4 regions of the Paracoccus sp. SY genome follow, and region 1 is predicted to be linked to each of the others. Evidence: riboswitches for the same ligand, from Rfam matches in the RefSeq annotation. Region 1 holds a riboswitch; each other region holds the start of a gene.
What was found. A riboswitch is a leader RNA that binds a small molecule or an ion and turns the genes downstream of it on or off. The one in region 1 is predicted to bind cobalamin.

Region 1 (7,529 bases):
CGATGGCGGTCAGCACGCCCAGCTTCAGGTCGCGATCCGGCACGATCAGCCGCACTGCGACATCGGCCGCCAGCAGCAGCGCCGCCCCGCCCAGGGCCGAAGCGGGCAGCAGGGCGGATGGCCGCGCGCCTACCAGGGGCCGCAGGATGTGGGGGATCACCAGCCCCACGAAGCCGATGGCGCCCGCCACGGCCGTCGCCGGTCCGACGACCAGGGCCGTCCCCGCGATCAGGCGCCAGCGCAGCCCGGTTCCCGATATGCCCAGGGTCTGCGCGGCAGCCTCGCCAAGCGTCAGCGCGTCAAGCGCGCGGCGGACCGACAGGATCAGCCCGGCGCCCAGTGCCATGGGCGGCAGCGCCAGCCAGACATGCAGCATGGACTTGTCGGCAAGCGATCCCATCAGCCAGAAGACGATCTCGTTCGCGGCATAGGGATTGGGCGACAGGTTCAGCACAAGGGCGGTGCCCGCGCCCGCCAGGGCCGAGATCGCGACCCCCGCCAGGATCAGCGTCACGGACCCACCGCGCGGACCCGCCAGGGCCACCAGCAGGGCCACCCCCGCCGTCGCCCCCGCCATGGCCGCAAGGGGCAGCGCCGACATCGCGGCCAGCGACAGCCCGGTCTGGATCGCGATCACGGCGCCCAGGGCCGCCATGCCCGAGATGCCGATCAGTCCCGGTTCGGCCAAGGGATTGCGCAGATAGCCTTGAAGCGCGGCCCCCGTCAGGCCCAGGCCCGCGCCGATAGCCAGTCCCAGGATCGCGCGGGGCAGGCGGATTTCCCGCATCACGATGGGGATCGGTCCGTCGCCTCCGAAGGCCAGCGCCCGCAGCGAATCCATCGCGGGCAGGCCAGCCGGTCCTGTCAGCAGGGATGCCAGGAACAATGCCCCCACAAGCACCGACAGGGTGACGGACCATTTCCTCATCTCAGCGACCGGATGGCACGCGTGACGAAGGGCGTGCCGCAGACCCAGTCGCGATCGGTGACCTGTCTTTCGGTGGGGGCGATACCGGCAAGCGCGGGATGGTCGAGGATCGCCTCGCCCTGCGACTGGCCCGGCCATGTCGCGCCCGTGATCAGCCGGTCTGGCCGGGCCATCACCAGCAATTCCATCGGCAGGTGGGTCGTGGCCGAGATGCCGTGATCCGCTGCGATATTGTCGTATCCCGCCGCGCCAAGGATTGAGCCCGCCAAGGTGCCGGGTCCCGAGGTGAAGCCGTTGGCATAATACAGCGCCGCCCGGCCGCGCCCGGACGGGGCACGCGCCGCCGCCAGATCCGCGTCAAAGCGGGCCAGCAGATCGCGTGCGGCGGCCTGCCTTTCCAGCAGGGCGCCCAGCCGGGTGATCTGGGCGCGGATGGCGTCGAAATCCTCGGCCGGGGGCAGGATCTCGACCCGCAATCCCAGGCGGTGCAGCATCGCGATCGTGGCCTGGGGCGTATAGGTCCCTGCGATCACCAGGTCGGGACGCAGCAGATAGATCTCCTCGGCCCGCCCGGTATTCGGCACATGGGCGACGGCCTGTTCGGCCATGGGGGACAAGCGCCGGTTCTGCGCCAGACTGCTGACCGAGACCAGTTGCCCCGGCGCGGCCAGCATCATCGCCAACTGGTCGATGCACAGGTTCATCGACACCACGCGCTGCGGGGCCGCCTCCGCCGATCCAGAGGCGGCGGGCAGGGCCGCGGCGGCGATCAGGACCGCCGCCAGAATGGTCCTAGAACGACGCACGAAGCCCCGCATAAACCGCCCGCCCCGAGGTGCCATAGCCCCGCACCCATTGGTATTCCTCGTCGAAGACGTTTTCCAGGCGCAGATAGGCGGTGGCATTGTCGCGGACCGGATGACTGACGCTGAGATCGACAGTGGTGAAGTCGTCCAGATCGTCCGCCCGCCCGGCGACATGCTGCAATTCGATCGCGGCCATGGTGCCGGTCGCGAAACTCGTCTCTGCCCCCAGGTTCAGGACGCGTTCGGGCACGCTGGCCCATTCGACATTCGCCTGGTTGTCGATGAAGGTATAGCTGGCGGTCAGCGCATGGCCCGTCCCGAAGGCATAACGGCCATCGATTTCCACCCCCCGGCGGCGGGTGGTGCCGGGCACCTGGGCATAGCAGCCGAAGGGTTGGCCGCAGGCCGTCGCGGCAGGATCGAACCCGATCAGGTTCTCTGCCTTGAGCCAGAAAGCCGTGGCCCGCAGATGGCTGTCGCCCCATTGCTTTTCGACCCCGACCTCGTAGGTGCGGCTTTCTTCGCGTTCAAGCGAAGCATCGCCAAATTCGCTGAACAGTTCGTAAAGCGACGGCGCGCGGAAGCCGTTGCCAAGGGCCGCACGGAACAGCAGGTTATTGTCGGCGCGATAAACGGCTGCGACCCGCCCCGAAGTGAACCCGCCAAAGCGCGAATGGTCGTCGCGGCGCAGCGAGGTGGTGATGTCGAAGCGGTCCCCCAAGGCAGCGGTCGTTTCCACGAAGACCCCGTTGATGCGGGCATTGCCCTTGTCCGCGACTTCCTCTTTCTCGGTATCCGCACCGAAGACGGCGCGGACGCCCTGGCCGATATCGGTTGCGCCCTGCCAGGACAGCTTGGTGCGGGTGCCGACGAACTCGCTGGTTTCCACGACGTCCGGCAGAAAGGTAGGAGCGGCGAAATCCTGATATGATTTCCGCTGGATGCGATAACGGGTCAGGGAAAGGTCATGATCGACCGCGCCGGTGGTGAATCGGGCAAAACCGCGCAGGCCATAGCTTTCGCTTTCGGTATAGTCGTTGCCCGGCGTGCCTGGCACGTCACCTTGGAAATCGTCGAAATCCGCGGTGCTGTCTTCCCAGAACCCGTTGAAGCCGATTGTCACCCCGTTCTGCAGCCGGTGTTCGGAATAGAAGGACAGGCGCGTCGCCTCGAACCCGTCCTCCTCGAAGTTGCCCTCGTTTTCGTCCTTGGCCGAAAAGCCGTCGGTGCGGATATGGCTGACGTGAAATGCAAGGTCCAAGTCGTCCTGGCGCAGCGTCGCGCCATAGCTTGCGGTCAGCGTGTCATAGGTGCCTGCCTCGATCCCGAAATGGTGGCGCAGGCCATCCTCGGTCGGGCGCAGCGATTGCAGGGACAGGACGCCTGCCACGGCACGAGTCCCGTAAAGCGCTGACTGCGCTCCGCGCAGCAGTTCGGCACGGTCGATGCCGGCGCTGACCAGGCCTCCAAGATTATAGTAGGTCTTGTCGGCAGCGGGGTCCGACACCTCGATCCCGTCGATGACCACAGGCAGGTATTGAGCGGGCGCGCCGCGCAGTTGAACCACTCCAAGGGTGCCCAGCGGCCCCGACTGGCGCAGCGTCACCCCTGGCAGCTTGGTCAGGCTGCGGGTCAGGGGCTGGCTGGCCCTGTCCTGCAGGTCTTTGCTGGTCAGCACGGATACCGAACTGCCCGAGCGGCTGAGCTCGGTCGGTTCGCGATTGGCGGTCAGGGTCAGGTCGTCCAGGACGAAGGGCCTTGCCGCGGCATCCTGGGCGGCGGCGGGCAGGGCGGTCGTCAGCGCCAGGGCTGCGGTCAGGGACAGGAAAAAGGGTTTCGGCGTCACGAAAGACATCCTTCCAGAAACCCGGGCGATGCGTGCGGCCCGGGCGCGATGCGGTTCGTCCAGGGGGATGAACCCACCGGACAGCGACACCACCACGACGGAAGTTTCCGTATCCGGCGCGCCCCTCGCGCGCCGTCAGGGTGATCGCGTTCGGCAGGTCTCCTGACTTGCGGGTCATCGCTTGGCCGGGCCTTCCCAATCCCGCGGGCGGAACCAGTGGCGTCAATCCGGCCTCGCTCTCCGCTGACAGTTGCGGGGGCAGTCGCGGATTCGCACCGCGTTCCCTTTTAACCGGGGATCAACCCGGAACCGAGGCAGGGCCGCCTTTAGCTCACAAACCTGTCATGAGGCAAGGCCAATCAGCCCAGCGATGCCACCCAGTCCGGCACCGTGCGGCTGGCAGGGCCGATGATGCGCCGGTGGAAGTCGCGGGCATTGGCGCTGGCGTCCAGGTTCAGTTCCAGACATTCGACGCCGTTGCGGCGGGCGTGTTGGGCGAATCCCGCCGCCGGATAGACGTTGCCGGACGTGCCGATGGCCGCGAACAGGTCGGACCCTTCCAGGGCGTCCCAGATGCGTTCCATGTGATAGGGCATTTCCCCAAACCAGACGATGTCGGGCCGGGTCGCCGGACGGGCGCAGGCGGGGCAGGGGTCTTCAGGCTGCATCACCATCGGCGCGCGCCAGCGATGCCCGCAAGCCGCGCAAAGCGCGCCGGACAGCGCGCCATGCATGTGGATGACATCGGTGCTGCCCGCGCGTTCGTGCAGGTCGTCCACGTTCTGCGTGACCAGCGTCACGTCATGCCGCCGCGCCAGATCGGCCAGGGCCAGATGCGCGGCATTGGGGCGTGCGCCGGAGCCATCCTTGCGGCGCATGTTGTAGAAGCGATGGACAAGCGCCGGATCGGCGGCAAAACCCTCGGGCGTCGCCACATCCTCGATCCGGTGGTTTTCCCATAAGCCGTTGACGGCGCGGAATGTCGCAAGCCCGCTTTCGGCGGAAATGCCCGCGCCGGTCAGGACGGTGATGCGCAAGGCGGCCTACCGGCAGTAAGCCTCGGCCTGGGAGGCGAACCGCTTGTAGCGTGCCCAGAAGGCGTTGTCGGCATCGCTTTTCGACATCCGCACCTCTTGCGCCTGGTGCGGGTCGCGGAAAAAGGACGCAGCGCGGCGCTGGTCGGACCGCGACAGGGTCTGGTTGGCGACCTGCTGGATGCAGCCGCACAGGGGTGCATTGCCGCGGGCGCGTTCGGACCGGACGCAGGCGCTGTCGATGGGGCCTGCCACGGCCAGGGGGGCGGTCATCATGATGGCCGCGGCCGCAATGACGATGCGGTTGAGCATGGACTGTCTCCTCGATTTCATGTTGTTCGGCGGGGGCCGGTTGTCCCGGTCTGCGATGCCCGTCCGGGGGTGATGTTATCAGGAACGGGCCGCCCGCTCAATCAGGCGGTGTGCGGCAGGGTTCCTGCGCGCCGTCAGGACGTTGCCTGCAAAACCTCGTATCCGGCATCGCGAATCGCTTGGGCTGCGCGGTCCGGGTCCAGGCCTTCGACGGTGACCGTCTTCTGCGCCAGATCGACGGTGGCGCGGCCGCCTGCATCTGCGATGGCGGTCTCGACGGCGGCCTTGCAATGGCCGCAGGTCATGTCGGGGACGGTGAAGGTCATGGCTGTCCTCGTTGGGGGTGAGTGGGGGTTTGACAAGTCGGGTGCAGCATGATCCTGCAAGGCGGCAAGGGCAAGGCATGGGGAATGCGATGATCGAGGCGATCGGGCTGGATGCCGACGACACCCTGTGGGAAAACGAGACCTTCTTCCGCGTGACCGAGGGCGAATTCGTGGCCCTGCTGGGCGAATACGCGGACGGCGCCGACATCGCCAGCCGCCTGCTGGACGTGGAGCGCGCGAACCTTGCGCGTTACGGCTTCGGCATCAAGGGCTTCATGCTGTCCATGGTCCAGACCGCGATCGAACTGACCGACGGGCGCATCGACGGTCGCGCCATCGGTCGCATCCTGGAACTGGGGCAAGAGATGCTGGCCCATCCCGTCGATCTGCTGCCCGGCGTTCCCGAGGCGCTGGACGCCCTGGCCGGGCACCGGCTGATCCTGATCACCAAGGGCGATCTGATCGACCAGGAACGCAAGATCGCCGCATCGGGCCTTGCTGAACGTTTCGATGCCGTCGAGATCCTGGCCGACAAGTCGCCCGAAACCTATTCCCGCGTGCTGTTCCGCGCAGGTGTCGCGCCCGAGGATTTCGTGATGGTCGGCAATTCGGTGAAAAGCGACGTGCTGCCGGTCGTTGAACTGGGCGGACACGGCGTCTTCATCCCGCACGCGATGACCTGGGCCGTCGAACATGCGGATGCGCCCGACCATCCCCGCGCGCACCGCCTGGAAACCATCGCCGGGCTTCCCGCCCTGGTCGCCCGGCTGGAGGAAGGCCATGCATAACCTGCGCGCGGCCCTGCTGATGGTGCTGGCCATGGCCGCCTTTGCGGCCGAGGACGCGCTGTTGAAAGGCCTGTCGGGCCGCATTCCCACCGGCCAGCTTCTGGCGGTGATCGGCTTTGCGGGCATGGTCGTCTTCGGCCTGTGGATCGCCGTCGGTCCCGAGGGGCTGCGCCTGCGCCACCTGCTGCGCCCCCAGGTCGCCCTGCGCAACCTGTGCGAGGGTATCTGCGCCGTCACCTTCGTCACCGCGCTTGCCACGGGGGATTTGTCCATCGCCTCGGCCATCCTGCAGGCGCAGCCCCTGCTGATGACGCTGGGTGCGGCGCTTTTCCTGGGCGAGCAGGTCGGCTGGCGCCGCTGGCTGTCCATCGCGGTGGGCTTTGCGGGCGTGTTGCTGATCGTGAAACCCGGCACCGCCGCCTTCGAATTCAGTTCCGTCCTGGCGATCATCGCCGTGATGACGCTGGCCGTGCGCGACCTTGTGACCCGCCGCCTGCCGCCCGAGGTGGGGTCGGGCCTGCTGTCGGCGGGGGCCTTCGGCTCGATGGGTCTGGCGGGCCTGGCGCTGATGCTGCTGGGCGGCCAGCAGGCCGTGCTGCCCACGCCGGGGCAGGGGGCGCTGATGGCGGCGACCCTGTGCTTCGGTCTTCTGGGCTATATCACCATGGTCGTCGCCACCCGCCTGGCCGAGATTTCGGCCATCGCGCCCTTCCGCTATTCCCGGCTGCTGTTCGCGATGCTGCTGGCGGTCGCGATCTTCGGCGAACGGCCCGATGCGGCGACGCTGCTGGGGGCCGCCCTGATCGCGGGCGCCGGCATCTATTCCATGTGGCGAGAGGCGCGCCTGCGGCGGGCGCGTCTTGCCGCAGTGTAAGGGCTGCAAAATCCCCTTCCCGCAGGGCCAAAGCCCTTGTATAGCCCGGCCATGACCGAGCTTTCCCTGATCCGCAATTTCTCCATCGTGGCCCATATCGACCACGGCAAATCCACCCTGGCCGACCGGCTGATCCAGCTGACGGGCACTGTCGCCGAACGCGACATGAAGGCCCAGCTGCTGGACAGCATGGATATCGAGCGGGAACGCGGCATCACCATCAAGGCCAACACCGTCCGCATCAGCTATCCGGCGCGTGATGGGCAGACCTATGTGCTGAACCTGATCGACACGCCGGGCCATGTGGACTTCGCTTACGAGGTCAGCCGGTCCATGCGCGCGGTCGAAGGATCGCTGCTGGTCGTGGACGCCTCCCAGGGGGTCGAGGCGCAGACCTTGGCCAACGTGTACCAGGCCATCGACGCGGGCCACGAGATCGTGCCGGTCCTGAACAAGATCGACCTTCCGGCGGCCGAACCCGACCGCGTCAAGGAGAACATCGAGGAGGTGATCGGCATCGACGCCTCGGACGCCATTCCCATCAGCGCCAAGACCGGCCTCGGCATCCCCGACGTGCTGGAGGCCATCGTGACGCGCCTGCCCGCCCCCAAGGGC
Region 2 (7,529 bases), on a different contig from region 1:
CCCCTCGACAAGCCTGCGCGCCACGCCCATGGCGCCCGCCTTGCGGAAGAATGCCACGCGCCGCGCACGTGTCAGATAGCGATGGGCCTTGACGCTCATCAGCTCGGGGTCGCCGGGACCGAGGCCGATGCATATGATCTTGCCGGTCATGCCTACTCCCGCGCCGAGGCGAGCGCGTTGACCGCAGCCACCGTCATGGCCGAGCCGCCCGGACGCCCCTCGACGACGCACCACGGCACGGGGTTGTCCTGGATCAGCGCGGCCTTGGACTCCGCCGCGCCAACGAAACCCACAGGGCAGCCGATGATGGCGGCCGGACGGGGAAAGTCCGGCTCGGCCAGCCGGTTGAGAAGGTGGAACAAGGCAGTCGGCGCATTGCCGATGGCCACGACCGCGCCCTGCAGATGCGGTCGCCACAGCTCGATGGCCGCCGCCGAGCGTGTATTGCCCAACTCAAGCGCAAGGGCAGGCACGCGCGGATCCTGCAGGGTGCAGATGACCTGATTGTCCGCAGGCAGACGCGCCCGGGTCACCCCTTCTGACACCATGCGCACATCGCAGAGAATGGGCGCGCCCTCCTGCAACGCCTGACGCGCCGCCCGGGCGAAACCGGGGGAAAAGCGGATCAGGGACGCCAGCTCCACCATGCCCGCAGCATGGATCATGCGGACTGCGACAACCTCCTCCTCCGGCGAAAAGCGGGCCAGGTCCGCCTCGGCGCGGATGGTGGCGAAAGATGCGCGGTAGATGGCCGCGCCATCAGTTTCATAGCTATGAGCCAAGATGGCCTCTCATCATATCTGGAATGTCTATTCCGGTCAGTCCGCACAGAGCGGGCTTTCCCCCTGCGGGACCATTGAGGACCAGGTCGAAGCGCCCCTCGCGCCCTGTCAGGGTGACATGCGCCGGCGCGGGATGGGCGCAGCCCTTTCCACAGCCCGACACATGCAGATGCCGCCCTTCTGGCACAATGGCGGCGAGGTCTCGCGCCAGGGCGCGGGTCTCGACGCTGCTCGAGGCGCAGCCCGGCGCGCCGATACAGGCACTGACGCGCAGCAGCGGATGGCTGGGATCGGTCAGCCACAGCTCGCTGCGCGCATGACGTTCGGGCAGAACCGCCCGCCAAGGCGTCAGTCGCAGGGCGCTGCCCGTGAGTTCGGCCAGGATCTGCGAGGTCACTGCCCCGAAGGGCGCGAACAGAAGCGGAGCAGCACGCAGGATCTCGTCCAGGGGTGCCTGCGGGTCGGGTGCCGCATCCGCGTGGAGGGCGGGAACAATGCCTGCGGCCACTGCCTTCGCCATCCGGGCCTGCCCGCAGGAGGCAAACCAGTTCAGCAATTCGAGGATGCGTGCCATGGCCGCCTGCGGCTCGACGCGTTCGCCCCGGGCCATTCCATCGGCACGCAGCAGCAGATCTTTCCCGGCGCGTTCGATCCGGATATCCGCCGAGGCATCCTGCAGTGCCGGGCATTCCCCCGTGTCGATAGCAAAGCCAAACTTGGGCGGCAGATCGGGGGCGTTCAGCAACGCCTCCTCAAGTCTGCGGACAAGCTCCAGGGTTCCATCTCCCTCACGCCAGAAAGGCGTCGTCATGATGTTGCGCCTCGCTTCAACCCGAGGATCGGGATCCAGCAGGTCAAGCGCCTGCAGCCGGCGATGCACCTCGGGCAGGCTGCCTTCGCGGACGCCTCTCAACTGCAACGTCGCTCTCGATCCGAGATCAAGTTGCCCATTGCCGAAAGACTCGGAAATCCTGACCAGTCCGGTCCCTTGGTCCGGATCGAGGCGCGAACAATGCGGACGGACCCGCAGCAGCAGGCCATCGCCTGCCGGCATCGGGCGAAGCGCGCCGGGGCACCAGCCTTTGCGGGTCATGTGGGAAGCCTCGCGACAGAGTTGCGGCGCAGGTCGTGCCCGATCCCGAACTCGGCAAAGATTGCCTGCATCGCCGCCAGGGCACCCGGATTCTCCTCCGCGAGGAAATCCCGTACCTCGGCCGAGCCGAGGGTTGCTTCATGGTAAAGTGCGAAAAGATGCTCGGGAACGGCATGCGCCATCCGGGCAAAGGCCGCCATGTGCTCCAGCGTGGCCGCGATCTCGGCCGCGCCTCGGAAGCCGTGGCGCATCATTCCCGCCAGCCACCGGGGATTGGTGGCACGGGCCCGGACAACGCGGGCGATTTCCTCGGGAAGAAGCCGCGCGCGGGGCGTGTCGGGGCGCGTTGCGTCCAGATGGTAAAGCGCGGTCGGCCCCAGTCCCAGGGCAGCGCGGGCTGCGGCGAACCCGGCTTCATGCGCCGCGTAGTCCATCGCCAAAAGAAGATCAGTCTCGGGGAGGTCCTGCGACAGCACGAAGCCATCAGCCGCCCTGAGCCGCGCCTCGAGCACCGCGCGGTCGGGCGTGCCGTCGTGACCAAAGGCTGAAGTCTCCAGCCATGCCCTTCCTGCCGCCTCGGCGGTCATGTCGTCGGTGATGCCGGTGCCGAAGCGGCCCGGTGCAGGAGCGAAGACATGCGAGCCAGGGGCTGCTGCGACATAGGGGTTCATGTCCTCGGCCTCGTCCCGTGCGGCAAGTGCCGCGCAGCCTTGCTGGAACAGCACGACGAGGTCCGGGAACGTGTCGCGGAAAAGGCCCGATACCCGCAGCGTCACCTCGATCCGCGGTCGGTCCATCAATGCCAGCGGCGTGACCTCGAAGCCTGTGACGCGCTCGGAGGCCGCATCCCAGATCGGCATGAGTCCGGCAAGGTGCAGCGCCATGGCGAAATCCTCGCCTGCCGTCCGCATCGTGGCCGAGCCCCACAGGTTCACGACCAGACCCTGGGGATAGTCGCCGTGATCCTGCAGATGACGGCGCACGAGTTCCTCGGCCAGCCGGACGCCCTGGGGCCATGCCGCGCGCGAGGGCACCGCACGCGGATCAACCCCATAGAGATTGCGCCCCGTCGGAAGCACGTCAAGCCGTCCCCGATAGGGCGAGCCAGAAGGACCGGCCGCTATACGCTGCCCTGCAAGCGCCGCGTGGATCGCCGCGCGTTCCGACGCAAGGGACATCGGATCGCCCTGCGCCCTGCCCTTCTCGTCGGGGGTGCCTTCCCCCCAGACATGCAGGCCGTCGCCAAACTGGCTTTCCTTGAGATCGCAAACGAAGCGGTCGATGGCGGTGATCGCCTCGGCGGCTGAGGCACCGGTCTTGATCCCAAGTTCAGCCTCGAGATCATGCTCGCGCGCCTCGGCCCGGATTAGCGTGATCAACCTCAGACGGCGGGCCGGGTCCAACCCATCGGCGGTTGAATATTCGTCCAGCAGGCTTTCCAGCCTCAGCAGCCTTTCGGGCATCCCGGAGCTGACGAGTGGCGGCGGAAGATGGCCCAGCGTCAGCGCGCCCAGCCTGCGCCGGGCCTGCGCGGCCTCCCCAGGATCATTGACGATGAAGGGGTAAAGCACGGGCACGCCGCTGGTCAGCGCCTCGGGCCAGCAGTCCCGCGACAGGGCCGCAGCCTTGCCCGGCAGCCATTCCAGCGTGCCATGCGCGCCAACATGGATGATCGCATCGATTTTGGCACCATGCTTGAGCCAGAGGTAGTAGGACAGGTAATCGTGACCTGGCACATGTGACAGGTCGTGGTAATCGGCCTCTCGTGTGGCGGCCTTGCCCCGCTCAGGCTGCAAGGCCAGAAGCAGGTTGCCGGCCCAAAAGGCTTGGAACTCCGGTTCTGCAGCCATCTTGCCGTGCGCTTCTTCAAGGTTCCCGCGCAGGCATTCGGAAAGAGAGGACAGCGCATCTTCATAGGCCGTCAAGGACCAGCGAAGCCGCGTGGCCTTCAGGTCACGAAGGATGGTTTCGGACGTTATTTCAAGGCCAAGCTGCCGCGCAATGGCCGCCGCCGACGCCAGGGCGTCAAGCCCGACCGCATGGGCCATCCGCCATTCCTTGCCGGGATAGGTAGACAGGATAAGCGCCACGCGGCGTTCGGACGATGCCAGTTCCTGCAGACGCCGCCAGTTCATCACCCTGGTAACGACCGCATCAATCCGTTCCGCATCCGGGCTGTGACGCTGAAGCCCGAATTGTAGCGCCGGGTCGGTGTCCGTCATGTCCTTGAAGGAGATGACGCCCGCATTGATGCGTCCGTCCAGTTCAGGCAGCGCGACATGCATTGCAAGATCGGCGGCGGAAAGGCCGCGTTCCGACCCCTCCCATGCGGCACGATCAGAGGTCGCGTGAATGACCTGGAAGACAGGCACGCCCGGGGCATCGAGGGGCGACGCATCCCCTGCCCGCCCCGCAAAGGCGGTGGCGTTGACGATGGCTGCGGGTGCGAGCCGGGGCAGCATGGCCCGCAGCCAATCGGCCGCAGCTGCGTCCTTGAGGCTGGGAAGGAAAAGTCCCACGGCCTGCACATCCCGAGCCTCGAAGGCGCGGATCAGTGCGTTGATCGAGGCAGTGTCGGAGGCAGCCGCCCAAGCGCGATAGAAGGGAATGAGGACCAGAGGGCGATCATCCCGTTGAAACTCTTTGATGGGCCCTGGTTCGGGGTGCCAGAAGCCATGGTTCGGCAGCATCGTAGCGCCATGCGGCGGCGCCGTCTCCAGCCCCGCGGCCGAGGTGAGCAGGGCCAATGCATCATGAGCGGCAAGTTCGCCCCCGGCCTCGCACAGCTTCGTCAGGTGCCGCAGGGTGGAAACGGGCAGCGTCGAAGCCTCGTCGAGCACAGGGTCCGGCTGGCCGTCTGCCGGCAGGAAGGCCAGCGCGATCCCCTTCTCGCGCGCCATGCGGGAAAGCTCGTCCACGCCGTAGGGCCAATAGCTTCTGCCACCGATCAGGCGCACCAGAATGCCTTTGGCCGCCGGCAGGGTGCGCTCGGCATAGGTGTCGACGGACAGCGGATGGCGGAGGCGCGAGAGATTGGCCAGACGCAGGGTGGGCAGCTGGTCCCTGCCACGCCGCCAGCCTGCCGCGAAAGCTCCGAGGTCGCTGTCCGAAAAGGACAGCACCACCAGATCCGCAGGCGATTGCCCCAGATCCTCCGGCTGGGCGGTCTCATCCAACCCGTGGCTTTCGCGGAAGAGGACGTGCATCAGGCTAGCGCAGACCGGATGGCAACGGGGTCGACGTCTCCTTTTTGCGCAATCACGACAAGGCGTCCGTGTCGGGGCTGATCCCCCCACGGACGGTCGAACTGGTGGCGCACACGCGCACCTACGGCCTGAACCAGAAGCCGCAGCGGCTTACCCTCGACTGCGACATGGCCCTTGACCCGAAGGACCTTCTGCACTTCGGCCAGTGTCGCGATCTTGCTGGCCAATGCCTTGGGATCCGCCTGTTCGGGCAGGTCGATCACCACCGTGTCAAAGTCGTCATGGTCATGCTCCTCCTCGCCCTCGTGGTGCGAAGGACGTGCGGCCAGATCGTTCTCGGCCGCCGCGTTGATCCCCAGAACCACTCGGGGATCAATCACGCCCTCCGTCAGGGCCACCATGGGCAGCGGACGCGGTGCCTCGGCCGTGATGATCTCGCGGGCAGCAGCAAGACCCGCCTCGCCAGCCAGGTCAGCCTTGGAAAGCAGCACGATATCCGCACAGGCGATCTGGTCTTCGAACACCTCGGACAACGGTGTCTCGTGATCAAGCTCGCTTGCGTCGCCGGGATGCGCCGGATCGGGGGCAAAGCGGCCTGCCGCTACGGCCTCGGCATCGGCCACGGCAACCACGCCGTCGATGGTGATGCGCGAGCGCAGGTCCGGCCAGTCGAAGGCCTTGAGCAGAGGCTTGGGCAGGGCCAGCCCCGAAGTCTCGATCACGATATGGTCGGGTTTGGGGTCGAGCGCCAGAAGCCGCTCGATGGACGGGATGAACTCATCGGCGACGGTGCAGCAGATGCAGCCGTTGGTCAGCTCGACGATGTTCGCCTCGGGGCAGTTGGCATCGGCGCAGGCGCGGATCAGGTCGCCATCCACACCGACATCTCCGAACTCGTTGACCAGCACCGCCAACCGGCGCCCCTCGGGGTTCTGCAGCAGATGGCGGATCAGCGTCGTCTTGCCAGCCCCCAGAAATCCGGTGACGATGGTGACGGGGGTTTTTTCAAGTGACATTTCAGACCTCGATCGGGGGAATGCGGGCAATGGTGTTCTTGCGGATCACTTCGGGACGGGAGCGCCAGGGCACGATGCCATCTGGCGTCGCGGCATAGGCGCGGGCCATCTCGGCCACGTCGTCCGGATGCAGGTCAGGATCCAGTCCCCCCTGCACATAGGTCCAGCGGCCAGGTCCACGGAACACGACAACGCAGGAGCGCTCGCAGGCCGAAAAACATTCCTGTCGGTCATGAGGCACGCCGCGCGCGGAAAGCGCATCGGACAGCCGCGCCCCGTCACGCGGGCCCTGCGGATCGGTGCCGTCGCGCCTGCAGGTGATGCAGACCGTCAGCGCATTCATCTTGGCCATCTGCCCTCCCGGCAAGCCAATGGACGCGGGAGCAAGGATTTGCGCGCAGGACATGCGAAAGCCTGATGGCCGCCGTCATGGCTTGCACACGGTTCACCCCGACCGCAACACAATGCGAATGCGAAATCTCGCACCGCACGCTGGCAGGTCTCCCGGCTTGCGGATGACGGGGATTTTCCCCGACGGTCACCCGACCTTCCCAGGCTGTTCGGCCCAGTGGCATCCGGGTGACCTCTCCGGTCACGGTCGCGGGGGCGGCTGCGCTTTGCTGGAAACCAGCTATCGCATTCCCTCTTAGCTCGCGCTGTGCGAGAACCAACGATGCACGAGGGAAGCCACGAGACCGCCTCGCTTGTCAAGAGAAAGGGAGCCATGCCGACAGGAACAGTCCCCAATGAGGCCGCGCGCCATGCCGAGAAGAAGGCCCGGATCAAGGCGGCCCGCGACCGGATGATGGCAGAGAAGACCGGCGAGAAGGGCCTGATCCTGGTGCTGACAGGCCCGGGAAAAGGCAAATCGTCCTCGGCCTTCGGCATGGTGATGCGGGCGATCTCGCATGGGATGCCGGTGGCGGTCGTTCAGTTCATCAAGGGCGCGATGGCGACGGGTGAGCGGGATCTCCTGCTGACCCATTTCCCCATCCTTTGCGAGTTCCATACCATGGGTGAAGGCTTTACCTGGGAAACCCAGGACCTGGAGCGTGATCGTGCCGCCGCCGCCCGTGCCTGGGCCAAGGCGAAAGACCTGATCCGGGACGAACGCAACCGGATGGTTCTTCTGGACGAGATCAACATCGCCTTGCGCTATGACTATCTCGACATCGCCGAGGTCGTGGACTTCCTCCGGTCCGAGAAGCCCGAGATGACCCATGTTCTGCTCACGGGCCGCAATGCCAAGCCTGACCTGATCGAGATCGCCGATCTGGTGACGGAAATGACAGTTGTGAAGCATCCCTTCCGACAGGGAATCAAGGCTCAGGCGGGGATCGAGTTTTGACACATGCGCTGATGCTCCAGGGAACCGGATCGAACGTCGGAAAATCCCTGCTTGTTGCCGGCCTCTGCCGGGCGGCCGTGCGGC
Region 3 (7,529 bases), on a different contig from region 1:
CCGATCTGGACGCGGACCGCCCCCGGCTGGTGCCCATCGAAGGCACCGTGCCAGACCCCAAGAACCTCCCGCAGGGCTGCGCCTTCGCGCCTCGCTGCCCGCAGGCGTCAAATTTTTGCGCGGCCTATGTCCCTGAACTGAAGCCGCAGCCCGGAGGCGGCCGCGTTGCCTGCTTCCATCCTGGCTTGAAGGCGGCGTGCGCCCCGGAACCGAAGGCGGTGGTCGCATGAACATCCTTCTGGAAGCGCGCGGCCTCGTCCAGCAATACACCACCGGCAAGTCGCTGTTCGGCAAGCCCGCGACAGTGCGCGCCGTGGACGGCATCGACCTGTCTGTGGCAGAGGGCGAAATCCTTGGAGTCGTCGGCGAATCCGGTTCCGGCAAGTCCACCCTGGGCCGGATGCTGCTTGGGCTGGAAACGCCTTATGCTGGCGAAGTCCTATATCAGGACCAACCCATGCCCCTGCCCCGGACCGAGCATTGGCGCCGCCTTCGCGCGCAGATGCAACTGATCTTCCAGGACCCGCTGGCCGCGCTGGATCGACGCATGACCATCGCCGCCCAGATCGCCGAGCCGCTGGAGATCCACGGCCTTGCGAAAGGCGCCGATCTGGCCGAGCGGACCTGGGCGCTGATGGCCCGCGTCGGCCTGCGCCGCGATCAGGCGGATCGTTATCCGCATGAACTGTCGGGCGGCCAGCGTCAGCGCGTGGTAATTGCCCGTGCATTGGCCACCAACCCCAGCTTCCTCGTCTGCGACGAACCGGTGTCGGCGCTGGATGTCTCGATCCAGGCGCAGGTGGTGAACATTTTGCGCGACCTGCAGGAACAGGACGGGCTGACGATGGTGTTCATCAGCCACGACCTGAAGGTGGTCCGCAACATCTGCGACCGGGTGGCGGTCATGTATCTGGGCCGGGTGGTCGAGGAAGCGCCCTCGGACCGCATCTTCGCCGACCCACGTCATCCCTATACGCAGGCGCTCGTCTCCTCGATCCCCAAGGCGAGGCAGGGATTGGAGGGCCGGATCATCCTGAAGGGCGAACCGCCGGACCCCGCCGCACGTCCCCAAGGCTGCGCCTTCCACCCCCGCTGTCGCTTTGCCGACGCGGCCTGTGCCGCACGGGTTCCCGCGCTTGAAGTCCACAATGGCCGGCTTGCCGCCTGCCTGAAGCTGCCCCGCGACCAGCGGAAGGCCGCCTGAGAGTTCCCATGCTTCGTTTCACACTCGCCAAGATCACACGGGCGGCGCTGACCATCCTTCTGGTCATGACCTTCGCCTTCGTCGTCCTGCGCCTGTCGGGCGACCCCGCGCAGGTGCTGCTGGGTCCCGACGCGCCGCAGGATGCGGTTGATGCCTTTCGCGAACGCTGGGGCCTGAACGATCCGCTGTGGCAGCAATACCTCGCCTATCTGGGACAGGTCCTGAACTTCGACTTCGGCATCTCGATGCGCGACCAGTCGCCCGCCATTGACCTGGTGCTGGAACGCGTGCCGGCCACGTTGGCCCTGACCATCCCCGCCCTGATCCTGAAGATCTGCATCGGCATTCCGGCGGGCGTCTATGCGGCGCTTCATCGGGAATCCATTGCCGACCGGGGCGTGATCATGATGTCGATCTTCGGCTTCACGATCCCGTCCTTCGTCCTGGCATTGGTGCTGGTGCTGGTCTTCGCGGTCACACTGGATTGGCTGCCCTCGGGCGGGCAGGACACGTGGCGCCACGCGATCCTGCCGATCGCCACGCTGTCCATCGGCGGCATCGGCATCCTCGCCCGCTTCTCGCGTTCAGCCATGATCGAGGTGCTGGGGCAGCCCTATATCCGAACCGCGATGGCCAAGGGCCTGCCCTGGCGCGAGGTCGTCTGGAAGCACGCGCTGCCCAACGCCGCGATCCCGATCATTACCTTGGTCGGCTTCATGGTCGGCGCGCTGATCGCGGGCGCGGTCGTTGTGGAAAGCATCTTCTCCTGGCCCGGCGTCGGGCGGCTGATCGTGGTGTCAGTCTCGAACCGCGACCTCGCGGTGGTGCAATGCCTGCTGCTGGTCATCGCTGCCTCGATGGTGGTGGCCAACCTGTGCGTCGACTTCGCCTATGGCCTGCTCGACCCCCGCCTGCGCCAGAAGCGCAGCCACTGAAGAGGGAAACCGATGGCCGATACTGCAATCGCCGCCCCCTCGCCGCGCCTGCTGACCCGCGCGCGGCTGAAGATGCCCTGGATGGTCTTCCTCGCCATCACTTGGATCGCGCTGATGGTGCTGACTGCCATCTTCGCCGACTGGCTGCGGCCCTACGAGGTCACGAAGATGGACCTGTCGGCGCGGCTGGCGCCGATGGGCACGCCCGGACACTGGCTCGGCACCGACGAGCTTGGCCGGGACGTGCTGTCGCGGCTGATCCAGTCGGTCCGCGTTTCGCTGGTCATCGCTTTCGGGGCGACGATCCTGTCCGCCGTCTTCGGCACCACGCTGGGCTTCCTGGCCGCGCAGTTCCGCGGCTGGGTCGAGCATCTGGTCATGGCCCTGGCGGATTTCCAGGCGGCGCTGCCCTTCATGATCATGTCTCTGGCGGTGCTGGCCTTCTTCGGCTCGTCGATGGTGCTGCTGGTCTGCCTGATGGGCTTCTATGGCTGGGAACGCTATGCCCGCATCGCCCGTGGGCTTGCCATCTCGGCCTCGGCGCAAGGCTATGCCTCAGCGGTCGTGCAGCTTGGGGCCAAGCCCTCGCGCGTCTACCTGCGGCACATCCTGCCCAATGTCGCCTCGACCTTGATCGTGACGATGACGCTGACCTTCCCGGAAATCATCCTGATGGAGTCCGGCCTCAGCTTCCTCGGCCTCGGGGTGCAGCCGCCCGAAAGCTCGCTGGGCAACATGGTCGGCTTCGGGCGCGAATACCTGACGCGGGCGCCTTGGATCATGCTCGCCCCCTCGATGGTGATCGTGATGACGACGCTGTCGATCTCGCTTCTAGGCGACTGGCTGCGCGACCGGCTGGACCCGACGATCCGTTAACCCATTCAAGGAAAGCATTGATATGTCACAGATCATGGCTCATCGCGGGGCCCGCAACCTCTGGGCCGAGAATTCGTGCCTCGGCTTCCGCGAGACCGCTCGCCACGGCTTTGACGGGATCGAGTTCGACCTGCACCTGACCGACGCGGGCGAGATCGTGGTGATTCACGACCCGACGCTGGACCGGACCACCAACGGCACGGGCCGCACCCGCGACCTGACCCCGGACAGCCGCAGCGCCCTGCGCCTGCGCGGCCCGGACGGGGCGCTGATCGACGAGGGCGTGCCCAGTCTGGAGGAGGTTCTGGAGATCCTCGCGCCCCACGCGGAAACGGACCTTTATGTCGAACTGAAATCCGACGAGAACGGCATCCCCTATCCGGGCTTGGTCGAGCGAACCGTCGAGACACTGCGCCGCTTCGGCCTGGCCGAACGGTCCGTCCTGCACAGCTTCGACATCGCGGTCGTCCGCCACATCCGCGCCATAGCACCAGACCTGCGCCGCCTCATCTCGGTCAACCGCACCTGGGCAGACCGGCAAGGCGGTATCGCGGCGTTCCTGCGAGAGGTCGATGATCTCGTGGACATCGTCGGCATCCACTACGAGCTGTTCGAAGCCGAGTTCGACCAGATCACCCGCCTGCGTCCGCTGAAGTCCTGTTCTGTCTGGACGATCAACGAGTCCGCCCTGATCCGCCGGTGGATCGAGCGCGAGCCGGGCTTCCTCGTGTCCGACAATCCCGTGTTGCTGCGTGAGCTGATGCAGGAAGGCGTTCCGGCATGAAAGAGTACAAGGCGATCCTCTTCGACTGCGACGGCGTGTTGATCGACAGCGAGCCTTTGGGCTGCGAGGCACTTGCACGAGCCGTCAGCGCATCAGGCCTGCCCATGACCCGCGACGAAGCGACCCGCATCTTCTCCGGCAACGCCGCGCAGGCGAGCATCGCCTGGATGCGGAATGCGGGCCTCGACGCGGCTGCCGTATTCGGCGAATCCGACCGCATCCTGTTCGAGATGTTCGACCGCGACATCCCACCTGTCCAGGGGATCGAGGCGGTGCTGTCCGGCTTTGACCTGCCGATGGCGGTCTGTTCGAACTCGGCGGTCCAGCGGTTGGACCGTTCCATTGCCCGTACTCCGCTGGCGGCGCGCTTCGGCTCCCACATCTATTCGGCCGAGCACGTCGCCGCGCCCAAGCCCGCACCGGACCTCGCCCTGTTCGCCTGCGAAAGGCTGGGCGTTGCGCCGGAACAGGCGATCTTCATCGATGACAACCCGCATGGCGTCCTCTGCGCTGCCGCGGCGGGCTGCCTCGCCGTGGGCTTCATCGGCCCATCCGAACACCGCCAAGGCCACGCACAGGTCCTTCACGATGCTGGTGCTGATCATGTCGTGCACGGCATGGCCGAATTCCGTGAGCTGCTTTCCCGCCTTCTTCTTCCCCTCGCTGCCTGAATTGGACGAACAATGACCGACCTTCCCCTGCTGGGCGCTGCCCTTCCCACATCTGCGCTGGAAACCATGCAGGACTTCATCCTGTCCGAGAACCGCGACCTCGAGTTGCAGGATTTCTTCGACATCGAGTTGCTGAACGGCGACTGGAAGCCCGTGGCCGACCGCGCCAAGGCCCTGCTATCCGGCTATACTGGGCGGCTTGGCATCCACGGACCCTTCTGGGGCCTCAGCATCGCCAGCCCCGATCCCGACATGCGGGCGCTGAACGCGCGCAAATACATGCAGGGGCTAGATGTCTGCGAATACTTGGGCGCCACGCAGATGGTGATCCATTCGCCCTATTCGACCTGGGACTTCAACAACCTCGACAACTTCCCCGACCGCTCGGCCTATGACCGCGTGGTAGAATGCTGCCACCTGACGATGGACCCGGTTGTCAAACGCGCCGAGGAGATCGGCGTGACGATGGTCGTCGAGAACATCCAGGACAAGGATCCCGACATCCGCCGCATCCTGGCGGACAGCTTCAATTCGCCCGCGATGGCAGTCTCGATCGACACCGGACACGCGCATTACGCCCATGGCTCCACTGGCGCCCCGCCCGTCGATTATTACGTCCGCCGCGCCGGCAACCGTCTGGAGCATATCCACCTGCAGGATGCCGACGGCCATGCCGACCGCCACTGGACCATCGGCGAGGGGACGATCTGCTGGCCCGCCGTTTTCCGCGCACTGGACGAGTTCACCTCGAAGCCGCGCCTGATCCTAGAGCTGCGCGACAAAGCGGGCATCCTGCCTTCGATCGAGTATCTGAAGAGGCTGGGGCTGGCGCGTTAAAAAACGGAGCGGTGATCCTAAGGAAACGGCTAATCATCGCTGAGTTTCGAATAGTAACCTTGGATTGCAAAATTAACGCAAACGTCGGCATTGTTCAGGCTATCGATTGTGATGGGCGGCGGGTCGCGCAACTGCTTTCCAACCTCTTGGCCATGTCATAACAAACGGAGCGCAGCACCCATCGCTCCGTATATCAGCTGGCGCGGCCAAGGGTTTTTCGGTCTGCAGGTTTCCAATGAAAGCTAAGCGATTGCCGAGGTGACTGGTTGCAGCACCCCTTTCGTCCCCCTCGTGGGCGGAGGAAAGGGCAAATAAAGCCATATCAGGAAAGCTGACAGAACCAAAGTCAGAGTCCCCCAAGCCTGCGATCACCATAAGTGTCGGGGCAGAACCGTATGCGCTGATCAGTACGCCGTGGAATATGCCTTCCCTGCCGTGGCTCTACCACGGGGTGCGGGGCCGGCCAGTGCGCCCCGAGAGGTCCCGAGATGTTCCTCGACCCGGAGATCGGAAGCTGCCTCAATGAGCGGAACGCGACATCGTTGATCGTGCTGCACGATGGCGCAGGGCTCCATGCTGACAGCACAGATTAGTCTGTTGCCTGGTCGGCACGGTCTCACCACTTTTCTGCGCAGTGGTTCATAGTCTTCATGAAGGAATTTCACGGCCACATCCGTTGACACCTTCCGTCCGTCAGAGGACTTTGCATCCAGATCAAGGTGCCGGGGAAAGCCTCGGGTAAAAGGGAATCCGGTGAGGCCATCGCCAAATCCGGAACTGCCCCCGCAACTGTAGGCGGAGAGCCTGTCGGAAAAGCCACTGGTGCCGAAGCCGCACCGGGAAGGCCAGACAAGGCGCAGACCCGCAAGTCAGGAAACCTGCCTTGAATCGATCACCTGTTCCGGCCGCGGTGGGCGCGTCGGGAGCGGCACATCCGCAAGGTGACATCGCCGCTTCACGACATGGGTCGTGGAGAGTCATTTGGTTTCACGGCTTGTCCACTCAAGCCGCTCAGAAGGCATGTCAGGATGAGAGAAGACCTCGCGTATTCTATCAAATGCATTCGTTTCGACGACAATTACCGTCCTTCCGATGGTACCCGTGCCACGACCAACTTCGCCAATCTGGCCCGGGGGAGCAGGCGCAAGGACAATCTGCGCAACGCCCTCACGATGATCAACAACCGCTTCAACGCTCTGGCCCACTGGGACAACCCGAACAGTGATCGTTACTCGGTCGAATTGGACATCATCTCAGCCGAAGTCACCATTGGCGACGGGAGTTGGATCAACGCTTTCCCGCTGATCGAGATTTTGAAACCAACGATCTATGATCAAAAGACCGGAAAGCGGATCTGTGGCATCGCAGGAAACAATTTCTCTTCATATGTGAGAGATTATGATTTCAGCATCAGGTTGCCGCAGCACAACAAAGGCCAACCTCAATTTGCCGCACCAGAAGACTTTGGCGTTCTGCATGGACAACTCTTCAAGTGCTTTTTGGCGTCTGCTGCCTACCGGGAGCATTTCGACAAACCGCCGGTTATCTGCCTGAGCGTTTCAGGGAGCAGGACCTATCACCGGACCGAGAACAAGCATCCTGTTTTGGGCGTCGAATACCATCAGGATGAGCTCTCGTTGACAGACCTGTATTTCGAACGAATGGGCTTGCAGGTTCGCTATTTCATGCCCGCGAACAGCGCCGCGCCTTTTGCCTTCTACTTCACCGGGGACCTGCTCAACGACTACTCCCCCCTCGAACTCATTGGCACGATCAGCACGATGGACACCTTCCAGAGGATCTACCGGCCCGAGATCTACAATGCCAACTCCCCGGCAGGACGGTGCTACCGGCCAAGCCTGACGCATCAGGACTATTCGTCGACCCGGATTGTCTACGACCGCGAAGAGCGCAGCCGGCTTGCTGTTCAGCAGGGACAATTCGCCGAAGAGCATTTTATCAAGCCGTACTGGAACATTCTTCAGCAATGGTCCGCCCGACACACCGTCGCCTGATCCACCGTAAAAAGGTCAATCTATCATGAACAAGTTGCTGCCCACATCGACCGCAGGAAGCCTGCCCAAACCCTCTTGGCTGGCAGAACCGGAAAAGCTCTGGTCGCCTTGGAAGCTGCACGGCGATGAACTGACCGAAGGCAAGCAGGATGCCCTGCGCGTGGTCCTGAGCGATCAGCAGCAGGCAGGCATCGACATTGTCAGCGA
Region 4 (7,529 bases), on a different contig from region 1:
CCCTTGACCAGGAAGTTCCAAGGGCTGCCCTCGGCCTGCGGGCGCACGCCGTGAGCCTTGCCCGCGGCCTCATACCCGCCTTGCAGAGCGGCGGTCAGCACCGGCAGGTCAATGGCCTTCTGGGCGACATAGGGCACCAGTTGGGCGGCGTAGATCTCGCCCGCCTTTGCGGCCATCCGCTCCTCGTCGGTCTGAGACGCCGCGTTTTCGCTGCCGGGTTCGGGGTTCGGGACGATCTTGCAGGCGCCAAGCGCCGTCAGGCCCAGGGACAGGCCAAGGATCGCGGTCATCGCGCGCTTCATGCGGGACTCCGGGGGTATGGGAAAACGGCCCGGCGCGGGTGCCGGGCCGGGCCGGGTCGCGGTCACTCCGCCAGGGCGAAGGTTTCCAGCTTGTCGGCATTGTCGGCATTGATCAGGATGCAGTCCATCAGCTGCTTTTCATCCACGCCAGTCGAGCCGTTCTTCAGATAGGCATCCGCCTGTTCCACGGCCAGTTGCGCCTGGCGGTAAGCCGGTTGCAGCACGGTCGCCTTGATGCCGCCCGCCTTGATGCTGTCGCGCACGTCGTTCGAACCGTCGAAACCCACCACAATCACATCCGTCCGGCCCGCCGCCTCAAGCGCGGCCCAGGCACCCATGGCCATGGTGTCGTTGCCCGAGATCACGCCCTTGATGTCTGGGTTAGCCTGCAGAATCGTTTCCATGACCGTATAGGCCTCGGTCTGCGACCAGTTGGCGGTCTGCTGGGCCACCATCTCCATGTCTGGATACTGGTCGATGATGTCGTGATAGCCGGACGACCGGATGCCCGCGTTCGTGTCCGCCTCGCGGCCCAGAAGCTCGGCATATTTGCCGGTCTCGCCCATCAGGCGGACGAATTCTTCGGCCCCCAGCTGCGCCCCCTGATAGTTGTTGGACACGATCTGGCTGACGGCGATGCCGGATTCCTTGATCTCGCGGTCGATCAGGAAGGACGGGATACCTGCGTCCTTGGCGGACTGAACGGCGGCCACGGTGGCGTCGGCGCCCGCGTTGTCCAGAATGATCGCCTTTACGCCCTGCCCGATGGCGGTGTTGAACAGCTCAAGCTGCTTGTTTGGATCATCGTCGTGGACCATGATCACTGTGTCATAGCCCAGCTCCTTGGCGCGCGCCTCGGCGCCCACAGCTTCGGCTTTGAAGAAGGGATTGTCATGGCTGGGTGTGATGATCGCGATGGTGCCCTCGGCCGTCGCGAAGGACGGCATGGCCACGGTCATGGCAAGGCCAAAGGCTGAGATCATCAGCCGGCGGGTCAGTTTCATGTTTTCCTCCCATAAGGTCAGCCGGACTTCTGCCGGTTCCTCTCTGACCGTTTCAAGCTGCGGGGGAATCACCATTCTGTCAACAGGTATGATGAGATAATGATTCCCGATTTTTCTTCAGGTGATCCGCTCAATGCTGGCAGCAACCTCGTCCCATTCGAGCACCTTCTTCCAGTCGTCACGCATCAGCATCGGCTTGCCGAACTCGATGGCCTTGTTGCAGGCGTCAGAGAAGGCGCCCTGCCGTTCTTCAAAAATCACGGCGGCCAAGATATTCATGTGGCCCAGCAGGAAGTCGCGGGCACATTCCTTGCTGACGCCGCTGCGCGCCACGACCTCGTCCATCGCCTCGCGCATGACGACCAGAAGCGAGGCCACGACCGTCTCCGACAGGCCCGGCTCCAGCATGGCCATCTGCTTGACCGTGACCTCATAGCTGCGGGCGACAGGGGCATAGATGGCGCGGGCGATGCGGTCGCCCAACTCGTAATGCTCGCGCGGACCCTGCATCAGTGCGTTGACCACGCCCTGCTTGGCCGCGACGCCGCCGAAATGATCAGCCCGTCCCTCAGGCGTAGCCTCGTCATTGAAAATCGGCGGGTGGCAGGGGTGGGTTACGAAATAAGTGATGTCCGCGCGTTCGGGCAGGTGGCCCGCGAAGGGTGCTGCGGCATCCAGGATCACGATCATCGTGCCGGGCGCGACCTGCGGCACCACGGATGCGGCGACTTTGCGGATCACGGTGTCGGGCACCGCCAGGATTACGACCTCGGCGCCTTCCAGCGCCACGTCGGCATTGACGGTGTCGAAGCCCAGTTCCGTTTTCAGCCGTTCGCGGCCTGCGTCGCTGACCTCGACATGGGCCACTTCGAAATCGGTCTTGGCAAGGTTCGTGGACAGGCGCACGCCCATCTTGCCGCCAGCCCCGAACAGGGCAACTTTCGTCATCTGGTTCTCCTCCCAGGCAGGAATCATCCTTGCCAAACTGGTATGATGAGATAATAACAGGATTGCGCTGTCAAGAGGAGGACGCGATGCCTGAGGCGCCGTGGGTCACATGGTTGGGTGACGACTTCACGGGATCGGCGGCGGTGATGGAGGTGCTGCATTTCGCAGGACTGTCCTCGGTTCTGTTCACCGACATTCCCTCGCCGAACTTGGCGGCGCGGTTCGCGGGCTGCCGCGGCGTGGGGATCGCCACGACGGCGCGCAGCCATGACCCGGCTTGGATGGCGCAGAACTTGCCCGTGCTGTTCGGCTGGCTGGACGCGCTGCGGGCGCCGATCCTGCATTACAAGATCTGCTCGACATTCGACTCCTCGCCCGATAGCGGCTCCATTGGCGCGGCGATTGAGATCGGCTTGCGCGTGCGTCCTGCCAAGGCCGTGCCGCTGCTGACTGCCGCACCGCAGATGCGGCGGTATCAGGCTTTCGGGCACCTGTTCGCGGGCACGCTGGACGGGGTGTTCCGGCTGGACCGCCACCCGGTCATGTCGCGCCACCCAGTCACACCAATGCCCGAATCCGACCTGCTGGGGCACCTGTCAACGCAGACCGACCTGCGGTCGGCGCTGATCGACCTTGAGGCGTTGGCCGATCCGCAGGCCTTGCAGGCAGCCCTGGCTTCAGGGGCACGAATTCTGTCGATTGACAGCATGGAACCTGCCAGCGAAACCGCCGCAGGCCGGCTGATCTGGGAGAACCGCGCCGACTTGGGATTTGTCGCAGGAAGCCAGGGCGTGGAATACGCGCTGGTCCGCCATTGGCAGGACAGCGGCACGATCCCGCGGGTGGATGCGCCGGGCGGCTTACCGCGTGCAGGGCGGATCATGGCGGTGTCGGGCTCCGTCTCGCCCACCACGGCGCGGCAGCTGGATTGGGCCGGGCGGAACGGCTTTGCCCTCTTGCCCTTCGACGCCCGCGCCGTCACCGGCAGCGATGCCGATTTGGCGGAGGAAGAGCGGCGCCTGACCCAAGCCGCCATTGCCGCCGCCCAAGCGGGTCAAAGCCCGCTGGTCCATTCCGCATCCGGCGAAGGCCCGCAGGTTGAGGCCTATCGCACAGCCCTGGCTCGTAGTGGTATGGATGGAACCACCGCCAATCGCCGCATCGGGGAAGCCCTGGGCCGCATTCTGGACGCCACGCTCCGCGCCACGGGGATCCGACGCGCGGTGATCTCGGGCGGGGATACCTCGGGACATGGGATGCGGCAGCTTGGGCTGTCGGCCTTGGTCGCAAAGGCGCCGACCATCCCTGGCGCAGCGCTGTGTCAGGCCTTCGGTAGCGGTCCTCATGATGGCCTCGAGATTGCTCTGAAAGGCGGGCAGATGGGTTCGGAAGACTATTTCGGCTGGATCCGTGACGGCGGCGGATCAAAGAGGACAACAGCATGACCGACCACATTCGCGTCACCTATCGCATCGAGACGCCCGGCAGCATCGAGGCGATGGCGCAGAAGATCGCCGCCGACCAGTCAACGGGCACCTTTACCAAACTGCCCGGCGAAACCGAGGCGCTGAAGACCCGCTATGCCGCCCGTGTCGAGCGGATCGAACCGCTGCCCGACGCGGAAACCCCCGGTTTCCCGACCGACATGCCCGGACCCTTCCGCCGCGCCGATGTGACTATCGCCTGGCCGCTGGACGCCATCGGCACCGACATCGCTGCCCTGATGACGATCACCGTGGGCGGCGTTTACGCCATCCGTGGTCTGACCGGCATGCGCGTCATGGATTTCCACCTGCCGCCAGCCTTCGCCTGCCATCCCGGCCCGCAATTCGGCATCGAGGGGTCGCGCTGTCTGATGGGGGTAGAGGAGGGGCCGATGATCGCCTCGATCATCAAGCCCTCGCTTGGCCTCTCGCCCGAGGATACGGCGGAGGTTGTCCAGACGCTCTGCGAGGCCGGCGTCGATTTCATCAAGGACGACGAAAAGCTAATGTCGCCGGGCTATTCGCCGCTGGCGGCGCGCGTCGACGCGATCATGCCGGTGATCGAGCGCCATGCCGACCGGACCGGCAAGCGGGTGATGTATGCCTTCGGCATCTCCTCGGCCGATCCTGACCGGATGATGCGCGACCATGACCATGTCGCGGCCCGAGGCGGAAATGCGGCAGTGGTCAATATCAACTCCATCGGGCATGGCGGCATGGCATTTCTGCGCAAGCGGTCGGCCTTGTGCCTGCATGCGCACCGGAACGGATGGGACATCCTGACCCGCCACCCCGCCTTGGGGATGGAATTCCGCGCCTATCAGAAGATATGGCGCCTGCTGGGTGTCGATCAGTTCCAAATCAATGGGATACAGGCAAAATACTGGGAGCCGGATAACAGCTTCGTCAAATCCTTCCACGATGTGATGACACCTATATTCTCTGATGCCGACCGCCCGCTTCCAGTGGTCTGCTCAGGCCAATGGGGCGGGCAGGCGGTGGACACGTATCAGCGCACTGGCCGAACGCTGGACCTGATGTATCTCGGGGGAGGCGGCATTCATGGTCATCCCCACGGCGCGGCGGCTGGCGTGCGGGCGATCCGTCGGGCTTGGCAGGCCGCGGCTGATGGCGAAAGTCTGCAGCAAGCCGCGGCAAATGACACAGACCTTGCGGCATCGCTGGCGAAGTGGGGAAGTGAACTGCCAGGATAGAAACCGAGAATCTTTCGTGATTGGAAAGCGCGATGCCGATGTCGCGGATTGACATTAAGAAGCGGCGGCTCAAGGCTTCCCGGTGGCGACGAGCTATGAACGGACGGTTTGGTCAGGATCGGTGAGAAGCTGAAGGCGATCGAATGATCGCCCACTAGTCAATTGAGTTGCCGGGTTCTCAGCTAATATTCCATAATACCCGTTAGAATCTGCTGCGGCACTTGTACGACTTGGCTGGTCAAGTCGGTTGAGGAAAGTCTAAATTCCTTGGCCATTCTTTGGAGGCGAACTCTTAAAGACCTGTTGCCCTTATGACGACATCAGGGGTGCGCCAGATCACTAGGGCATCCGTGCGCAAGCTGATCGATCGCGCGTGTTGACCGTCATAGAGAGAGGTGGTCGCAGGAATTCGGACCAGTCGTTAAGCTTTGGCGATTGACGAAGGACCGATTCGCATGACGAAACGGAAGCGTTATTCGGCCAAATTGAAAGCGACTTTGCCTCTGGAAGCCATTCGCGAGGAGTTGACCACGGCTGAGCTGGCCAAGAAGTATGACATTCACCTGCATGTCGTGTTGATAGCATCAGGCACGCTTCACGCCTTCTAAAAACCCGCCAGGCCGCAAACTTGTTTTGGACCTGCACTCAGAGGTTTCAGCAAAAAGCCCTGCCGTACGGCAGGGCTTAGGAACGAGGTCTTGCCTGAGGGGCTGTGTTTCTGGATAGGAAAAACCCTAACCTGGACAGAGATCAGGCAGCCGAGTGCAGGCGTGGGGTGACCCATTTCGACCCCTTGAGACCCCGGATTGCCTTGGCGCTGCCGAGGACCAGAAGATCAACCAACGGCTCGATCAGGACCACAAGAAGGTAGGCGCCACCAAATGTGCTGATGGCTGCCAGGTTGGCTGAAGTCAGGCCTTGACCGTAAAGGGCCCAGAATGCCACCCAGGCCACGATGCCGCCCTGATAGGCCAGAGACAGCGACAGCACCTGGCCATAGCTCAGATCCACATAGGCCATGCCGGATGGAATGATGCGGCGGGCGAGAGCCTCAAGTGCAAAAAGCGGCACCAGCAGGGTGGTCAAGTTCATGCCGTATTGGGGCAGGTCGAAGGGTGCGAACAGCAGCCCCTGCAAGAGCAGCCCCAAAGCGAGGCCGAACGCAGCAGGCGCCACACCGAAGATCAGGAACAGTGTCGACCCGAGAATGAGATGGACCTCCGACACGCCGACCGGAAAGTGTGGCAGTATCTCGAAGAAGGAAAATACCAAGGCCGTGCTCGCAATAGCACGCCCGGCGAAGGAAGCCACACCCTGCTCGCGCAACGTGATCCAGCCACGCTGAAGCGCATAGGCGCCAGCGCCCGCCGCAGTGACATAGCTCAGAAAAATCTTGGCCCCATCAACGAGGCCTGGTTCGATATGCATCCGTCTCTCCTTGCCGTCCCACCGACAGCGTTTGACATTTCCTGCATGGCCGGTCTCCTGACTTGCGGGTCACAGCAGCCTTCCCCCTTCCCAGTCCATCGGACCAGTGGCTTCTTGGAAGGCCGCTCTCCGCACACAGTCGCGGGGGCGGTTGAGGCTTGGAGCATCCTTGCGGAATGCCCGTTCCCCATTCCCGATTAAGTCCAGTCGGGTTGTGCCGACCGAACGCCATGGCCCCTTGTGGGCGCCTTGGTTGTCATGCGTCAAGCAGGATCTGCGCCTCGTGACCGACGCTGCACACCTCTTTCGGATACAGGTTCGTTGAGGGAGCAAGCGAAGGCCAGTTCCAAGCCTTACACCTGCGCCAGCCTCAACAACTCCTCCACTTCAAGATGGGCCTCGATATGGAGGGCAAGCTCGTCAAGCACCGTGTCGATTTCTGCGGCATAGGAAAAGGGGCTTGTTCTTGCGCCCAGGCCTTGAAGCCAGGCATTGCGGAACGGGTCCGATGTGAACAGCCCGTGCAAATAGGTTCCCTCTACCCGTCCATCCCGCGAACGCGCACCGTCCGGGCAATCGTGGATATGGGCAAAGGGGCGCAGGCAACCGATCCCTTCGGTTCTGCCCAGGTGGATCTCGTAACCCGCGACCTGCAGGCCGGAAAGAGCATGGACGGCGGTTACGCGGGTCAGGCGCTTGTCGGCTGCCAGCACCGTCTGGACATCCAGGTAGCCAAGACCCTCGGTTTCACCGGCCTCTCCTTCGATGCCATGTGGATCCACAATGCTGTTGCCCAACATCTGGAACCCGCCACATATCCCCAGTATGCGACCGCCGCGGCGGTGATGGGCCTTGAGGTCGATGTCCCACCCCTGTGCGCGCAGGAAGGCAAGGTCGGCCCGGGTAGACTTCGTGCCCGGAATAATAACCACCGCAGCATCGCCTGGAATGGCTTGTCCCGGCCGAACCATTTCGAGCCTGACGCCGGGATGCGTTTTCAAGGGATCGAGATCGTCGAAATTCGCAATGCGGGACAGGGCGAGCCAGGCAATCTTGATCGCACCTTCCCCAAAAGGCTGCAGGTCGAGCGCGTCCTCGGCAGGAAGCAGCGTGGCCCTGGCGAACCATGGAAGCACACCGAAACCCGGC

Region 2: it holds a riboswitch for cobalamin, as region 1 does, so the genes downstream of both, CK944_RS17140 (DUF1636 domain-containing protein) here and CK944_RS10025 (TonB-dependent siderophore receptor) in region 1, are expected to answer to the same signal.
Region 3: it holds a riboswitch for cobalamin, as region 1 does, so the genes downstream of both, CK944_RS18960 (DUF1852 domain-containing protein) here and CK944_RS10025 (TonB-dependent siderophore receptor) in region 1, are expected to answer to the same signal.
Region 4: it holds a riboswitch for cobalamin, as region 1 does, so the genes downstream of both, CK944_RS17155 (energy-coupling factor ABC transporter permease) here and CK944_RS10025 (TonB-dependent siderophore receptor) in region 1, are expected to answer to the same signal.

Annotation. Positions count from the first base shown of each region.
Region 1 is NZ_NWMQ01000010.1:3,717-11,245, reverse strand. It holds gene CK944_RS10035 (iron ABC transporter permease) at 1-928, opposite strand, end outside; gene CK944_RS10030 (ABC transporter substrate-binding protein) at 925-1,734, opposite strand; gene CK944_RS10025 (TonB-dependent siderophore receptor) at 1,721-3,580, opposite strand; cobalamin riboswitch at 3,715-3,909, opposite strand; gene CK944_RS10020 (NAD-dependent deacylase) at 3,940-4,617, opposite strand; gene CK944_RS10015 (hypothetical protein) at 4,624-4,926, opposite strand; gene CK944_RS10010 (heavy-metal-associated domain-containing protein) at 5,061-5,252, opposite strand; gene CK944_RS10005 (HAD family hydrolase) at 5,330-6,040, shown strand; gene CK944_RS10000 (DMT family transporter) at 6,033-6,914, shown strand; gene lepA (translation elongation factor 4) at 6,966-7,529, shown strand, end outside.
Region 2 is NZ_NWMQ01000032.1:13,638-21,166, forward strand. It holds gene cobI (precorrin-2 C(20)-methyltransferase) at 1-150, opposite strand, end outside; gene CK944_RS17120 (precorrin-8X methylmutase) at 153-782, opposite strand; gene CK944_RS17125 (hypothetical protein) at 772-1,875, opposite strand; gene cobN (cobaltochelatase subunit CobN) at 1,872-5,081, opposite strand; gene cobW (cobalamin biosynthesis protein CobW) at 5,081-6,097, opposite strand; gene CK944_RS17140 (DUF1636 domain-containing protein) at 6,099-6,449, opposite strand; cobalamin riboswitch at 6,574-6,784, opposite strand; gene cobO (cob(I)yrinic acid a,c-diamide adenosyltransferase) at 6,822-7,445, shown strand; gene CK944_RS17150 (cobyric acid synthase) at 7,457-7,529, shown strand, end outside.
Region 3 is NZ_NWMQ01000046.1:13,430-20,958, forward strand. It holds gene CK944_RS18925 (ABC transporter ATP-binding protein) at 1-230, shown strand, start outside; gene CK944_RS18930 (ABC transporter ATP-binding protein) at 227-1,204, shown strand; gene CK944_RS18935 (ABC transporter permease) at 1,213-2,139, shown strand; gene CK944_RS18940 (ABC transporter permease) at 2,152-3,015, shown strand; gene CK944_RS18945 (glycerophosphodiester phosphodiesterase family protein) at 3,038-3,799, shown strand; gene CK944_RS18950 (HAD family phosphatase) at 3,796-4,470, shown strand; gene CK944_RS18955 (sugar phosphate isomerase/epimerase) at 4,483-5,307, shown strand; cobalamin riboswitch at 6,008-6,208, shown strand; gene CK944_RS18960 (DUF1852 domain-containing protein) at 6,336-7,322, shown strand; gene CK944_RS18965 (methionine synthase) at 7,348-7,529, shown strand, end outside.
Region 4 is NZ_NWMQ01000032.1:21,732-29,260, reverse strand. It holds gene CK944_RS17180 (DUF2291 family protein) at 1-290, opposite strand, end outside; gene CK944_RS17175 (D-ribose ABC transporter substrate-binding protein) at 365-1,306, opposite strand; gene CK944_RS17170 (phosphogluconate dehydrogenase C-terminal domain-containing protein) at 1,424-2,254, opposite strand; gene CK944_RS17165 (four-carbon acid sugar kinase family protein) at 2,341-3,699, shown strand; gene oiaX (3-oxo-isoapionate-4-phosphate decarboxylase OiaX) at 3,696-4,952, shown strand; gene CK944_RS23300 (hypothetical protein) at 5,408-5,560, shown strand; gene CK944_RS17155 (energy-coupling factor ABC transporter permease) at 5,703-6,380, opposite strand; cobalamin riboswitch at 6,410-6,628, opposite strand; gene CK944_RS17150 (cobyric acid synthase) at 6,734-7,529, opposite strand, start outside.